DNA from 3 places in the Flavonifractor sp. An91 genome. Region 1 is predicted to be linked to each of the others. Evidence: predicted binding sites of a transcription regulator. Region 1 holds the regulator's gene; each other region holds the start of a gene.
What was found. Region 1 encodes HrcA, which represses chaperone genes, less so after heat shock. Its sites were predicted from a motif close to TGTTAGCACTCNNNNNNNNNGAGTGCTAACA; they were not measured.
Positions count from the first base shown of each region.

Region 2: a site for HrcA is predicted at 2,980-3,010, ahead of B5G42_RS06530 (co-chaperone GroES). Genes of this name have one in related genera too.
Region 3: a site for HrcA is predicted at 2,319-2,349, ahead of clpB (ATP-dependent chaperone ClpB). Genes of this name have one in related genera too.

Region 1 is NZ_NFHA01000015.1:43,154-47,887, forward strand. Features, by position in the region: gene dnaK (molecular chaperone DnaK) at 1-1,458, opposite strand, end outside; gene grpE (nucleotide exchange factor GrpE) at 1,532-2,071, opposite strand; gene hrcA (heat-inducible transcriptional repressor HrcA) at 2,088-3,140, opposite strand; gene B5G42_RS09985 (GNAT family N-acetyltransferase) at 3,366-3,833, shown strand; gene B5G42_RS09990 (MBL fold metallo-hydrolase) at 3,868-4,629, opposite strand; gene B5G42_RS09995 (MATE family efflux transporter) at 4,626-4,734, opposite strand, start outside.
Region 2 is NZ_NFHA01000007.1:120,861-125,594, reverse strand. Features, by position in the region: gene B5G42_RS06550 (THUMP domain-containing class I SAM-dependent RNA methyltransferase) at 1-386, shown strand, start outside; gene B5G42_RS06545 (WG repeat-containing protein) at 390-1,562, shown strand; gene B5G42_RS06540 (diacylglycerol/lipid kinase family protein) at 1,597-2,544, shown strand; gene B5G42_RS06535 (hypothetical protein) at 2,587-2,856, shown strand; gene B5G42_RS06530 (co-chaperone GroES) at 3,059-3,343, shown strand; gene groL (chaperonin GroEL) at 3,559-4,734, shown strand, end outside.
Region 3 is NZ_NFHA01000001.1:138,206-142,939, reverse strand. Features, by position in the region: gene clpB (ATP-dependent chaperone ClpB) at 1-2,233, opposite strand, end outside; gene B5G42_RS00655 (MATE family efflux transporter) at 2,443-3,813, shown strand; gene B5G42_RS00650 (hotdog fold domain-containing protein) at 3,868-4,269, opposite strand; gene murC (UDP-N-acetylmuramate--L-alanine ligase) at 4,416-4,734, opposite strand, start outside.

The sequences.
Region 1 (4,734 bases):
TGCCTTGTCGATGTCCTCCTTGGACATATTGGTGGAGGAGGTGATGGTGATGTGCTGCTCCTTGCCGGTGCCCAGATCCTTGGCGGACACGTTCACGATGCCGTTGGCGTCGATGTCGAAGGTAACCTCGATCTGAGGCACGCCGCGGCGGGCGGGAGCAATACCGTCCAGGTTGAAGCGGCCCAGGGTCTTGTTGTACTGAGCCATCTCACGCTCGCCCTGCAGCACGTGGACCTCAACGGAGGTCTGGTTGTCGGCGGCAGTGGTGAACACCTGGCTCTTCTTGGCGGGGATGGTGGTGTTGCGCTCGATGAGCTTGGTCATGACGCCGCCCATGGTCTCAATGCCCAGGGACAGAGGAGTCACGTCCAGCAGCAGCAGGCCCTTCACGTCGCCCACCAGCACGCCGCCCTGGAGGGCAGCGCCGATAGCCACGCACTCGTCGGGGTTAATGCCCTTGAAGCCTTCCTTGCCGGTCAGCTTCTTGACCATGTCCTGCACGGCGGGGATACGGCTGGAGCCGCCCACCAGCAGCACCTTGGAGATGTCGCCGGAGCTCAGGCCGGCGTCGCTCATGGCCTGACGCACGGGGCCGGCAGTGGCCTCAACCAGGTGAGCGGTCAGCTGATCAAACTTGGCCCGGGTCAGAGTCAGATCCAGGTGCTTGGGGCCGGTGGCGTCAGCGGTGATATAGGGCAGGTTGATGTTGGTGGAGGTGACGCCGGACAGCTCGATCTTGGCCTTCTCGGCAGCCTCCTTCAGGCGCTGCATGGCGACCTTATCGCCGGTCAGGTCGATACCGGAGTCCTTCTTGAACTCAGCGGCCATCCAGTCCATGACGGCCTTATCGAAGTCATCGCCGCCCAGACGGTTGTTACCGGCGGTAGCCAGCACCTCGATGACGCCGTCGCCGACCTCCAGCACGGACACATCGAAGGTGCCGCCGCCCAGGTCGTAGACCATGATCTTCTGATCGGTCTCCTTATCCACGCCGTAGGCCAGAGCGGCGGCAGTGGGCTCGTTGATGATACGCTTCACGTCCAGACCGGCGATGCGGCCGGCGTCCTTGGTGGCCTGACGCTGGGCGTCGGTGAAGTAAGCGGGTACGGTGATGACAGCCTCGGTGACAGGCTGGCCCAGATAAGCCTCGGCGTCCGCCTTCAGCTTCTGCAGGATCATGGCGGAGATCTCCTGGGGAGTGTAGGCCTTGCCGTCGATGTTCACCTTGTAGTTGGAGCCCATCTCACGCTTGATGGAAGAGATGGTGCGGTCGGGGTTGGTGATAGCCTGGCGCTTGGCCACCTGGCCCACCATACGCTCGCCGTCCTTGGAGAAGGCCACGACAGAGGGGGTGGTGCGGTTGCCTTCGGCGTTGGCGATGACGACGGCCTCGCCGCCCTCCATAACAGCAACACAAGAGTTGGTCGTACCGAGGTCGATACCGATAATCTTAGACATAATCAATTCCTCCAATATATCGTAAATTGTTTTTTAACTTTGGAATGTCAGCGCACATTGTGTGCCTGAACAGTCAGTTGGCAACCTTGACCATGGCGAAGCGGATCACTTTGTCTCCGCTGCGGAAGCCGGACTGGAATACCTCGACAATGGTGTTCTCACCGGCGTTCTCATCCTCCACGTGCATCACTGCGTTGTGGAGGTTGGGGTCAAAGGTCTGACCCAGGGCGGGGATCTCTTCGATGCCCAGCTTGGAGAGGACCTCCTTCAGCTGGGTCATGGTCATCTCCACGCCCTTCTTATAGGCCTCATCGGCGGTCTCCTGCTTGAGGGCCCGCTCCAGGTTATCGTACACCGGCAGGAAGGCGGCGGCGGTCTCCGCCTTGGAATCGGCCCAGGCCGACTCCTTTTCCTTCTGGCTGCGGCGGCGGTAGTTGTCGTACTCGGCGGCCAGGCGAAGGAACTTGTCCTCCTGGTCGGTGAGGTTCTGCTTCAGAGCCTCCAGCTCCTCCAGCAGGGGATTGGGGGCTTCCTCCGCAGCCTCGGGGGCGGCGGCCTGTGCAGTCTGCTCCTCAGGGGTGACCTCTTCGGGCTGTTTCTCTTTCTTACTCATGGGATGCACTCATCTCCTATTTATGATCGTCGCTGCCGCCCGGCAGCTCGCCCTGCCCGAACAGCCGGGTCAGTCCCTCGGCCAGATAGGAAAGGCGGGCGGTGATTTTGGCATAATCCATACGGGTGGGTCCCACCACACCGATGACACCCCGCATTCCGTCGCCAATATCGTAGCTGGCCACCACCACGCTGGTATCCTTCAATGCGTCGGCCACATTTTCCGGGCCGATGAGGATCTTCATGGCGGCGTCCTTGGGAACGGGGAAGCGGGCGGGATCGGCGTCCTCGGAGAGGTAGCTCAGCAGAGGCTGGGCCCGCTCCAAAGAGCGGTACTCAGGCAGCTCCAGCAGATGGGCGATGCCCGAGGTGTGGACGGTGCGCTGCTCCAGGCTCTCCAGCACTTCCATCGCGAAGGAGACAACCAGGGAGATGAGCCCATAGGCCTCTCCGGCGGCGTGCTGGGCCACCCGCATCAGCTCCGGCGTGATCTCATCCAGAGGCAGGCCGGTAAAGGTGGCGTTGAGCAGGGTGTTGAGCATCTGCAGCTGAGCCTCCGTCAAATCGGAGGGCAGCCGGATCAGCCGGTTGCGCACCACATTGGTGTCGGTCATTACCACGATGATAAAGGCGTTGTGCTCCACCATCAGAAGGTCAAACCGGCGGATCGTCACCCGGCTCATGCCGGAGGACAGAGCAAAGGCGGGGTAGTTGGTCAACTGAGACACCACCCGGCCGGCCTGGTCCAGCACCCGGTCCAGCTCCTGCATCTTCATCCGCAGGGCCTGGTTGATGCGCTCGGTCTCCTGAAGGGAGAGCTTGTGCTCCTCCATCAGTTCGTTGACGTAGAACCGGTAGCCCTTGGGAGAGGGGATGCGTCCGGCGGAGGTATGGGGCTTTTCCAGCAGTCCCAGAGATTCCAGATCCGCCATCTCGTTTCGGATGGTGGCGGAAGAGATCTCCATGCCGATGGAAGAGGCAATGGCCTTGGAACCCACCGGCTCCGCCGACTGGATGTAACTTTCGATGATGGCGCGCAGGATTCGTTTTTTGCGTTCGGTTAAATCCATAGCGGCCACCTCACTTTTGATTTAGCACTCATACTATCTGAGTGCTAAAGATAATGTAGCACCGTCCGCCGGAAAAGTCAATAGGCAGGGTTGTAAATTAAATGTGAACGAAGAAAAGATAGCAGACAGCCCTTCAGAATGCGAATCAGAGCGGTTGACGCGGCGGCGGTTCAATGGTATTCTATCCAATAAGGAACAATATTTGCAAACAGGAGGGGTGTCTCTGTGGACGGAACGGTGCCCGTGGAGATCATTGACTACGAGGAGCGCTACAAACAGGATCTGGAGGACATCTCTCTGCCCTGGCTGCTGGAGTATGACCTGCTGGAGCCGGTAGACCTGGAGATGCTGGCCGATCCGCACCGCTTTATCGCCGGGGGCGGCCGTGTGCTGCTGGCCCGCTGTGGCCGGGAGATTGTGGGCATGGTCATGCTGGAGCTTCAGGGCGACGGTGTGTGCGAGGCACTGAAGTTCGGCGTCAAAGAGGAGTACCGGGAGCGGGGCATTGGCACCGCCCTGATGGAGGCGGTGATCCAGGCCGCCCGGGACGCGGGACAAAAGACCATCGTGATCACCTCCAACCACAAGCTGAAGGCTGCCCTGCGGATCTATGAGAAGCTGGGATTTGAATACGTCACGTATTCTGACAAGTGGTTTCAACTGTCCGATATTAGAATGGAACGGGAATTATAAGAAAAGGACGCGCCGCAGGCGCGTCCTTTTTGATTCAGTCGGCAAATTCATACACCGCTCCGGCGGTGAGGTGGTGAAGCCTGTCGCCCAGTTCCTCCTCCAGCAGGGCGTAGGCGGGATCTCCGGTGCAGTGGCCGGTATAGATGTCCTGTACCTTTAAATCATCCCGCAGGGCGGCGGCGATGGATCGTACCTTCTCCGGGGTAGGGCACAGGGTGGTAACACCCTCCTTGCCCATCAGGTGGAAGCCGCCCAATACCGCACGGATGGGGGTGCCGGGGAACTGTTCGGAGAGCTGGGTGAGAATCTTCACCACTCCAGCGTGGCAGCAGGAGTTGAGGACCACCAGACCTTCGGAGGTCTCAGCCACCAGGGACTGCTCATGCTTCACCCGGTCGGGGATCAGGTGGAGGCCCTCCGCCAGATCCCGGGGGCCCTCCGCCAGGTCAAAGCGCTTCTCGTGCCGGCAGAACATCCCCATGTTGACGCCGATGTACTCCTTTTCCGCCCAGATCTCCGGGTCGGTGATCCGGGGCCGGGCGTAGACGGAGGCGGAGGGATTGACGGCAAAGAAAGCGTTGAAGCCGTCGGCGTGGTCATAGTGCCCGTGGGACAGAGCGGCCTTGCCCACTTTGGACAGATCCACCCCCAGCTTGGCGGCGTTGTACACCACTGCGCCGCACTCTCCGGCATCCAGCAGGTAGCGGCCGCCCCGGTATTCCACATAAAAGGACAGGCCATGCTCGGGAATCAGTCCATCCTGGGCGGAGTTTTCCATCAGAACGGTGATCTTCATTGGGAGACCTCCTCTTTCTTCACATATTGGGTCACGTCATTGATCCAGGCCTTGGAGCGGAACCGGGGCACACCCACAATAAATTTGGTGATCTGCTCCATGATA
Region 2 (4,734 bases), on a different contig from region 1:
ATGGTGACTACGACATCTGGGGCGGGGACATCGATCCCAAGACGGTAGCCATTGCCCGGGACAATGCGGTAAAGGCCGACGTGGAGGATGTGGTCCGCTTTGAGGTGGCCGACGCCACCAAATTCCACCGGGACGCCCCCGTGGGCCGGGTGGTCACCAATCCCCCCTACGGTGAACGCATTCTGGAGAAGCGGGAGGCGGAGGACCTGTACCGGGCCTTCGGCAAGGCAGTGCGCACCCTGCCGGAGGGGTGGAAGGTGAGCGTACTCTCCTCCCATACCGAGTTTGAGCGGACCTTTGGCCGGACGGCGGACAAGAAACGGAAGCTGTATAACGGTATGCTGAAATGCGACCTGTTCCAGTACGGCCTTGACAGACGGAGGTAGGATATGAAAAAGAAGCGGATGCTGCGATTGCCCTGTTTGCTGCTGGCCCTCTGCCTCCTGCTGGGGGGACAGGCTTTGGCCGCCCCCGAGGGAGCCGTGGTATGGGGCTACAGCGAGGGACTGGCCCAGTGTGAATATAACGGCAAGTGGGGCTTTGTGGACGCGCAGAAGCGGGTAGTCATCCCCCTGAAATACAACAGTGTGGTATCCTTCTCCATGGGCCTGGCCGCCGTCAATCTGGACGGTAAGCTGGGTGTGATCCGGCCGGACGGTACCTACCTGATCCAGCCGGAGTACGGCACGCTGCTGCCTCTGGACTGCGGCCTCTATGTGGTGCAGAAGGGCACCCGCTGGGGTGTGGCCAGTATCCTGCCTTTCTCCGACGGACAGGGGGGAACCACCAATCTGCTTTACGATCTGATCTATGACAGTGCCACCATCACGGAGCAGGGAGGGACCCGGGTCCTTACCTTGACCCGCGATGGAGAGGTCACCAAGATCCCGGTCTTTGAGCTGCCCCGCATCCTGGTGGAGAAGGGGGTGCCCTCCGCCCGGTTCTCTCTGACCCGTGGCAAGCTGCCCGATTTCAGCGATGTATCTCCCAGAGACTGGTTTGCGGTATGGGTGGACATCGCCTACAATGTGGGGCTGACCTCCGGTGTGGGCGGCAACCGGTATGCGCCGGAGCAGACCCTGACGGTGGCTGAGGTGCTCAAGCTGGCCGCCACCATGGAGAGCCGCTATAAAGATGACAGCTTCCATACCAGCAGTTCCACCGGACCCTACTGGTACTCCGGCGCGGTGAACTACTGTCTGGCCAGCGGCATCATTCAGAGCGGTACTTTCAGCCAAAAGGACTACCTGCGCCCGGCTACCCGGCGGGAGATCGCCCAGATCTTTGCGGCCACCAGCCAGGCCAAGCACATGAAGAACATCAACGATCTGTCCAGGATCAAGGTCTCCGTGCCCGATGTCAAGCCGGGCGATCCTGGCGCGGACGCCATTTACAGCCTCTATGCCAAGGGTGTGCTTACCGGTGTGGACAGCAAGCTGACCTTCAACCCCAAGGGAACGGTGACCCGGGCGGAGGCGGCGGCCATCGTGGCCCGTATGGCACGGGCGGAGCAGCGGCTGACCCTCTGGGGGACATTTAATCCCAATGTCTTTGCCGCATGAGTTGGAGCAGATTGAAAGAGAGAGGAGGGTGCCTGTGCGGCACCTGTTCGTGATGAACCCCCATGCGGGGAAGTTTGACCGCAGCCAGGAGATGCTGGAGAAGATACGCCACATTATGGCCGGCCGCCGGTCGGAGTGGTCGGCGGTACGGACGGAGGGAAGCGGCCATGCCACCCGTTTGGTACAGGAGGCGGCCCAACAGGGAGACCCGCTGCGGGTATATGCCTGCGGCGGAGACGGTACCCTCAATGAGGTGGTCAACGGAGCCGCGGGACAGGCCCATGTGGCGGTGACCCACTGTCCCATGGGTTCGGGCAACGACTTTCTGCGCATATTCGGCCAGGATGCCGCCCGGTTCTGGCAGCTGGAGCAGCTGCTGGATGGGCCGCAGACCGCCATGGACCTGATTGAATGCAACGGGCGATACTCCCTGAATGTGTGTTCGGTAGGGTTTGACGCCCGCATTGGGTTTGGGGCCGCCGATTTTAAAACGCTGCCCCTGGTCAGCGGCACGGCGGCCTATCAGATGTCCGCCCTGCGTACCATCATCCGGGGGATTCACCTGCCCTATCAGGTGTCAATCGATGGCGAACCTATGCCCGGCGACCGGTTCACCCTGCTGTGTGCCTGTAACGGCCGGTACTACGGCGGCGGGTTTAATCCCAGTCCCACGGCTATGCCTGACGACGGGGTGCTGGACTTCATCGTGATCCCGGCAGTGTCCCGTTTCACCGTTCTGGCACTCATCAAAAAGTTTGCCCGGGGGGAGATCGGGGATATTCCACAGGCCATTCTGCGCCGGGGCCGGGCCATGAATGTGCGGTGCGACCGGCTCACCGCAGTCAATGTGGACGGCGAACTGGTGGAGGGGACCGACCTGTCCATCCGACTGTCCGAGCAGAAGGTGCAGTTTTTCTGTCCCGCCGGGGCCACATGGCAGGGAGCGCGAGCTTGTAAAGAGAAAGCGTGTATGGTAAAATAGAGATGTACAAATATAGGCCTATCCGTTCAAAAGGAGGATATTATGTACAGAATCGTCAAGTGGACCATGATTATTTTGAGCGCCCTCTATCTTCCCTGCGTCCTTCTGGTCCCATTTTTGACTGCCCTGCGTACGAGTCTGCTGGCGTGGCTGCTCTATGCGATTTTTGTGGCGGTCACTGTCTTTGTGTGCGCCATCAACAGCAAAGCCTGCCGCACGGTGGGGCAGGGCATGGACCTGGACGAAAAGAATAAGGAGATCAGGATTACCCAGGAATTGGAGCGTTCCAAGCATTACTGGAGTCAGATGTGAGAGTGTGGATTAGCACTCCTGCTGTGAGTTTGTGAACAAAACTTGAATTTTTCCAAAACCGACCCCCTTTTTTCAAAAAAGGGGGTTGATTTTTTGTGCGGAGAGAGGTATTATCATACACGTGGTTAGCACTCCGGTAAAATGAGTGCTAACAAATTGGATTGGTTAATAAGAAAATGAATCATATAAGGAGGAACCCATTATGAAACTCAAGCCTCTCGCCGACCGTGTGGTCATCAAGCTGGTCGAGGCCGAAGAAAAGACCAAGAGCGGCATCATCCTGACTGGTTCTGCCAAGGAGAAGCCCGAAGTGGCTCAGGTCATCGAGGTGGGCCCCGGCGGCCTGGTGGACGGCAAGGAAGTCACCATGACCGTGAAGGTGGGCGACAAGGTCATCACCAGCAAGTATGCCGGTACTGAGGTGAAGATCGACGGCGAGGAGTACACCATCGTTCGTCAGTCCGATATCCTGGCTATCGTGGAGTAAAGAACGTCCAGGGGGGATTGCATCCCCCCTAGATACGAAACCGCCGCGCCGCAGGCGGCACAGCGGTTTCGATACCCCCCTCGCCTTTGTACACAAAGGCGGTTGCCCGCCGGTGGCGGAGCAAGCATAGGTGTCCTGCGCAGGCGCGTGTCCTGCTCCGGACAAATTTTGATTTTAATTCCGCTCAGGCGGAATTTGCATGGAGGTAATTCATTATGGCTAAGATCATTTGCTACGGTGAGGAAGCCCGTCACGCTCTGGAGCGCGGCGTCAATCAGCTGGCCGATACCGTTAAGATCACCATGGGCCCCAAGGGCCGCAACGTGGTGCTGGACAAGAAGTTCGGCGCTCCCCTGATCACCAACGACGGTGTGACCATCGCTAAGGAGATCGAGCTGGACGATCCCTTTGAGAACATGGGCGCTCAGCTGGTGAAGGAAGTTTCCACCAAGACCAACGACGTGGCCGGCGACGGCACCACCACTGCCACCCTGCTGGCCCAGGCCATCATCCGTGAGGGCCTGAAGAACCTGGCTGCCGGTGCCAATCCCATGGTCATGAAGAAGGGCATTGCCAAGGCTACCGCCACCGCCGTGGAGGCCATCAAGGCCAACTCCAAGAAGGTCAACGGCTCCGACGATATCGCCCGCGTGGGCACTGTGTCCTCCGGCGACGAGACCGTGGGCAAGCTGATTGCTGAGGCCATGGAGAAGGTTTCCAACGACGGCGTCATCACCGTTGAGGAGTCCAAGACCGCTGAGACCTACAGCGAGGTCGTGGAAGGTATGCAGTTCGACCGCGGCTATATCACCCCCTATATGGTCACCGATACCGAGAAGATGGAGGCCGTTCTGGACGACGCCCTCATCCTCATCACCGATAAGAAGATCTCCAACATTCAGGAGCTGCTGCCCATCCTGGAGCAGGTGGTGCAGTCCGGCAAGAAGCTGCTGGTCATCGCCGAGGACGTGGAGGGCGAGGCTCTGTCCACCCTCATCGTCAACAAGCTGCGCGGCACCCTGAACGTGGTGTGCGTCAAGGCCCCCGGCTTCGGCGACCGCCGCAAGGAGATGCTGGAGGATATCGCCGTTCTGACTGGCGGTACCGTCATCACTGCCGACATGGGCTATGAGCTGAAGGAAGCCACCATGGATATGCTGGGCAAGGCCCGCCAGGTGAAGGTCTCCAAGGAGAACACCATCATCGTGGACGGCGCCGGCTCCTCCGAGGCCATCAAGAACCGCACCAACCAGATCCGCAGCCAGATTGAGACCACCACTTCCGACTATGACCGTGAGAAGCTCCAGGAGCGTCTGGCCAAGATGGCCGGCGGCGTGGCCATCATCCGCGTGGGCGCTGCCACCGAGGTGGAGATGAAGGAGAAGAAGCTC
Region 3 (4,734 bases), on a different contig from region 1:
CCTCCTCAGTGATCTCGCCATTGGCGTCGATGCCGTCCAGCAGATACTGGGAGCCCAGGTTGGAGGTCAGGATGATGATGGTGTTCTTGAAGTCCACGGTGCGGCCCTGGCTGTCGGTGATACGGCCGTCGTCCAGCACCTGGAGCAGGATGTTGAACACATCGGGATGGGCCTTCTCCACCTCATCGAAGAGGACCACAGAGTAGGGGTGACGGCGGACGGCTTCGGTGAGCTGACCGCCCTCCTCATAGCCCACATATCCCGGAGGGGCGCCGATCAGACGGGACACAGAGAATTTCTCCATGTACTCGCTCATGTCGATACGCACCATGTTTTTCTCGGAGTCAAACAAGGCCTCGGCCAGGGTCTTGGCCAGCTCGGTCTTGCCCACGCCGGTGGGGCCCAGGAACAGGAAGGAGCCGATGGGCCGGTTGGGGTCGGCGATACCGGCCCGGCTGCGCAGAATGGCCTCGGACACCAGACGAACGGCCTCGTCCTGGCCCACTACACGCTGGTGGAGGATATCTTCCAGGTGGAGCAGCTTCTCGCGCTCACCCTCCATCAGCTTGGCCACGGGGATGCCGGTCCAGCGCTCGATGATACGGGCAATCTCCTCCTCGGTGACCTTATCCCGCAGCAGGGAACGGGCTTTGCCTTCGTTGGCGATGGCCTCCTCCGCCTCCAGCTGCTTGCGCAGCTCGGGGATGCGGCCGTACTGCAGTTCGGCGGCCTTGTTCAGGTCGTACTGCCGCTGAGCCTTCTCCAGCTCGGCGTTGGCAGCCTCCAGGTCCTCACGCAGCTTCTGAACCTTGCCGATGGCATTCTTCTCGTTCTCCCACTGGGCCTTCTTGGCGTTGAACTCATCCCGCATCTCGGCCAGCTCCTTCTGGATCTCGGCCAGGTGCTCACGGGAGATGGCGTCGTCCTCCTTCTTCAGGGCGGCCTCCTCGATCTCGTGCTGGATGATCTTACGCTGGATGATGTCCAGCTCGGTGGGCATGGAGTCGATCTCGGTGCGGATCATGGCGCAGGCCTCGTCGATCAGGTCGATGGCCTTATCGGGCAGGAAACGGTCGGTGATATAGCGGTCGGACAGGGTAGCGGCGGCGATGATGGCGCCGTCCTGGATCTTTACGCCGTGGAACACCTCATAGCGCTCCTTCAGGCCACGGAGGATGGCAATGGTGTCCTCCACCGTGGGCTCGCAGACCTGTACGGGCTGGAACCGCCGCTCCAGAGCGGCGTCCTTCTCGATATACTGGCGGTACTCGTTGAGGGTGGTGGCGCCAATGCAGTGGAGCTCGCCACGGGCCAGCATGGGCTTCAGCAGATTGCCGGCGTCCATGGCGCCCTCGGTCTTGCCGGCGCCCACAATGGTGTGCAGCTCATCGATGAAGAGGATGATACGACCCTCGGACTTCTTCACCTCGTTGAGGACGGCCTTCAGCCGCTCCTCAAACTCGCCCCGGTACTTGGCACCCGCAATGAGGGAACCCATATCCAGAGCGAAGATGGTCTTGTCCTTCAGTGAGCCGGGCACGTCGCCCTTGACGATACGCTGGGCCAGGCCCTCGGCGATGGCGGTTTTGCCTACGCCGGGTTCACCGATGAGGACGGGGTTGTTTTTGCTCTTGCGGCTCAGAATACGGATCACGTTGCGGATCTCATCATCACGGCCGATTACCGGGTCCAGCTTATTTTGCCGGGCCCGCTCCACCAAGTCGGAGCCATACTTCTTCAGGGCATTGTAGGTGTCCTCCGGGTTGTCGGAGGTGACCCGCTGATTGCCGCGGACGGCGGTCAGAGCCTGGAGCACCCCTTCCTTGGTGACGTTATAGGTACGGAAGAGTTCCTTCAGCTCCCGGTTGGCGGTGTTGATCAGGGCCAGCAGCAGGTGCTCCACCGAGACATATTCGTCCTTCATGGAGGAGGCAATGGACTCGGCGGTATTCAGGCACTTGTCCACATCCTGAGCCACATAGATCTTGCCCTGCTCACGGCCGGAGCCGGAGACACGGGGCAGTTTTTCCACCTCCGCCTTGGTGGCGGCGGTGAAAGAGGGAACGGTGAGACCCATGTTCCCCAACAGCTGGGGAATCAGGCCGGACTCGTCGCTGAGCAGTGCCAGCAGCAGGTGAGGCTGCTCGATCTGCTGGTTACCATATTCCGTGGCCAGACTCTGGGCGGTCTGGACGGCCTCCAGAGATTTCTGGGTATATTTCTGTGCATTCATAAAAAACACTCCTTTCAAGGGGCAGCTTTTTGTTTGTCCTCAGTATAGTCCCCTGTAAAACAAAAATCATGAACGGAGTGTGAATTTTTAGCACTCATATGAAGAGAGTGCTAAAACCTTCGGCGGGTGGAGTGATTTGACAGGATAGCCCCTTTACGAGCGCAGAAAAAAGAGGTATAATGCCGTGGACTGCCTGAAGGAGGAGCGAGATGAAACGGACCAACGATTTGGGGCATGATCCAGTTTTTCGCCTGGTGTGCAAGCTGGCCATTCCCACCATGCTGGCCCAGCTGGTCAGCGTACTCTATAGCATCGTAGACCGCATTTACATTGGAAATATTCCCCAGATCGGGGATCTGGCCCTGGCGGGAGTGGGCGTGTGCGGACCGATCGTCACCCTGCTCGGTTCCTTTGCATCCCTGGTTGGATTGGGCGGCTCGCCTATCCTGGCCATGCGGATGGGGGAGGGGAACCGCAAGGAGGCCAGCCGGGTGCTGTCCAACAGCTTCTTCATGCTGTTGGTACTGGCGGTGGGGTTGACAGGGCTGTTCCTGCTGCTTAAGGGGCAGCTGCTCCAGTGGTTTGGCGCCAGTCCGGCCACCTTTGGCTATGCGGATACTTATTTGACCATCTACACCGCCGGCACCTTCTTTGCCCTGATGGCCACCGGCATGAACAGCTTTTTGATCGCCCAAGGCTATTCTGGCCTGGGTATGGCCACAGTGATGCTGGGGGCGGTGCTCAATATTGTGCTGGACCCCATTTTTATCTTTGTTTTAAAGTTGGATGTGGCGGGTGCGGCTCTGGCTACGGTCATCTCCCAGATGGCATCCTGCGCCTTCGTGCTCTGCTCTCTGCTGCGGAAAAAGATGCCGGTGCCCCTGCGATGGGGCGGCTTTGACCGGAAGATCATGATGCGGATTGTCACATTTGGCTTGTCCCCCTTCCTGATCATTGCCACCGACAGCGTGCTGCTCATCGTCCTCAACACAGTGCTCCAGCACTACGGCGGCCCAGAGTTGGGCGACAAGCTGGTGGTCTGCGCCACCATTGTGCAGAGCTATCTGCTTCTCATCACCATGCCCATGGGTGGCCTGACCTTGGGTACTCAGCCGGTGATCAGCTTTAACTACGGGGCGGGCAACGTCGCCCGGATCAAGCGGGCCATGAAATCCATTGTGGGATTGTGCCTGACCTTCTGCGCCCTGATGACTGTGGTGACCTACACCCTGTCTCCGGTGTTTGTCCGGCTCTTTACTCAGAATCCGGAACTGATTGACCGCTCAGTGGGCTATATCAAGGTGTTTACCGCTATGATCCTGCCTCTGGCCGTCCAGTATCCCCTGGTGGACGAGACCACCGCCCTGGGTCATGTGCGGCTGGCGCTGTTCTGTTCTCTGTTCCGTAAGACGGTTTTTCTGGCCTGCTTGCTGCTGCTGCCCGCTCTGGTGTCGGCGGAGGCTACCTTCCTGTCTGAGCCCATTGCCGATGCCGTGGCGGCTACCGTTACCACCATTCTGTTCCTTCGTTTCTTCCCCCGTATTCTGGCCGAGCGCAGCGGAACGCCTGCCTCGCAATAAAAAAGTCCGCCGCGAAGAATGCTTCGCGGCGGACTTTTTTCATGTAAGCAGGAATCAATGCTCCTTGCGCTGGCACTTCTTGGGGGTCACGCAGGTGCCCTCAGCAATGGCCACCACAATGGGCTCCTCCAGGAAATCAGCAGCAGAATCGCTGATGTCGGGGCGGGGGACAGCTACCTTACGGGCCTCAAACTTCATCTTGCGGGAGGTATTGCCGATGTGAGTGATCTCACCATAGGCCTCGATGAAGTCGCCGGCATACACAGGCGCCTTGAACTCAATGTTGTTGTAAGCGCAGAACAGGCCCTCGTCGCCGTCACACTGGATCAGCAGCTCGGTAGCCACGTCGCCGAACAGATGCACCATATGGGCGCCATCCACCAGGTTTCCGCCGTAGTGGGCGTCCTTCGCAGACATCCGCAGACGGATCATCGAGGTGTACTTTTTCTCTTCCATGTCGATTCCACTCCTTATTCATATTTGTGAAAAGAGAACAAAAGGGACAGGACACTAAGACCATTGTACGTCTCTTTAACAGTCTTGTCAACAGCGGAAATTTGTGGTATAATTTTCTCTTTTGCTTTAGCGAGAGAAAGAACGGCTCATTTTTGGAGAAGGGCCTCACCGGCGGTATAGATGTTGCCGGCGCCTACGGTAAGGATCAGATCACCGGGTTGTGCCAACTCCTTCAGTTTGGCGGTTACATCCTCCAGGGTGGGGCAGTAAATGCTGCCGGGAATCTGGTCGGCCAGGTCCTGCGAAGAGATGCCCAGATCGTTGGTTTCACGGGCGGCATAGATCTCGGCCAGCAGGGTGACATCGGGCTGACGCAGGACCTTAACAAAGTCGTCGAACAGGGCTTTGGTGCGGCTGTAGGTGTGGGGCTGGAAGGCACAGATAATCCGCTCATAACCCAGGGTA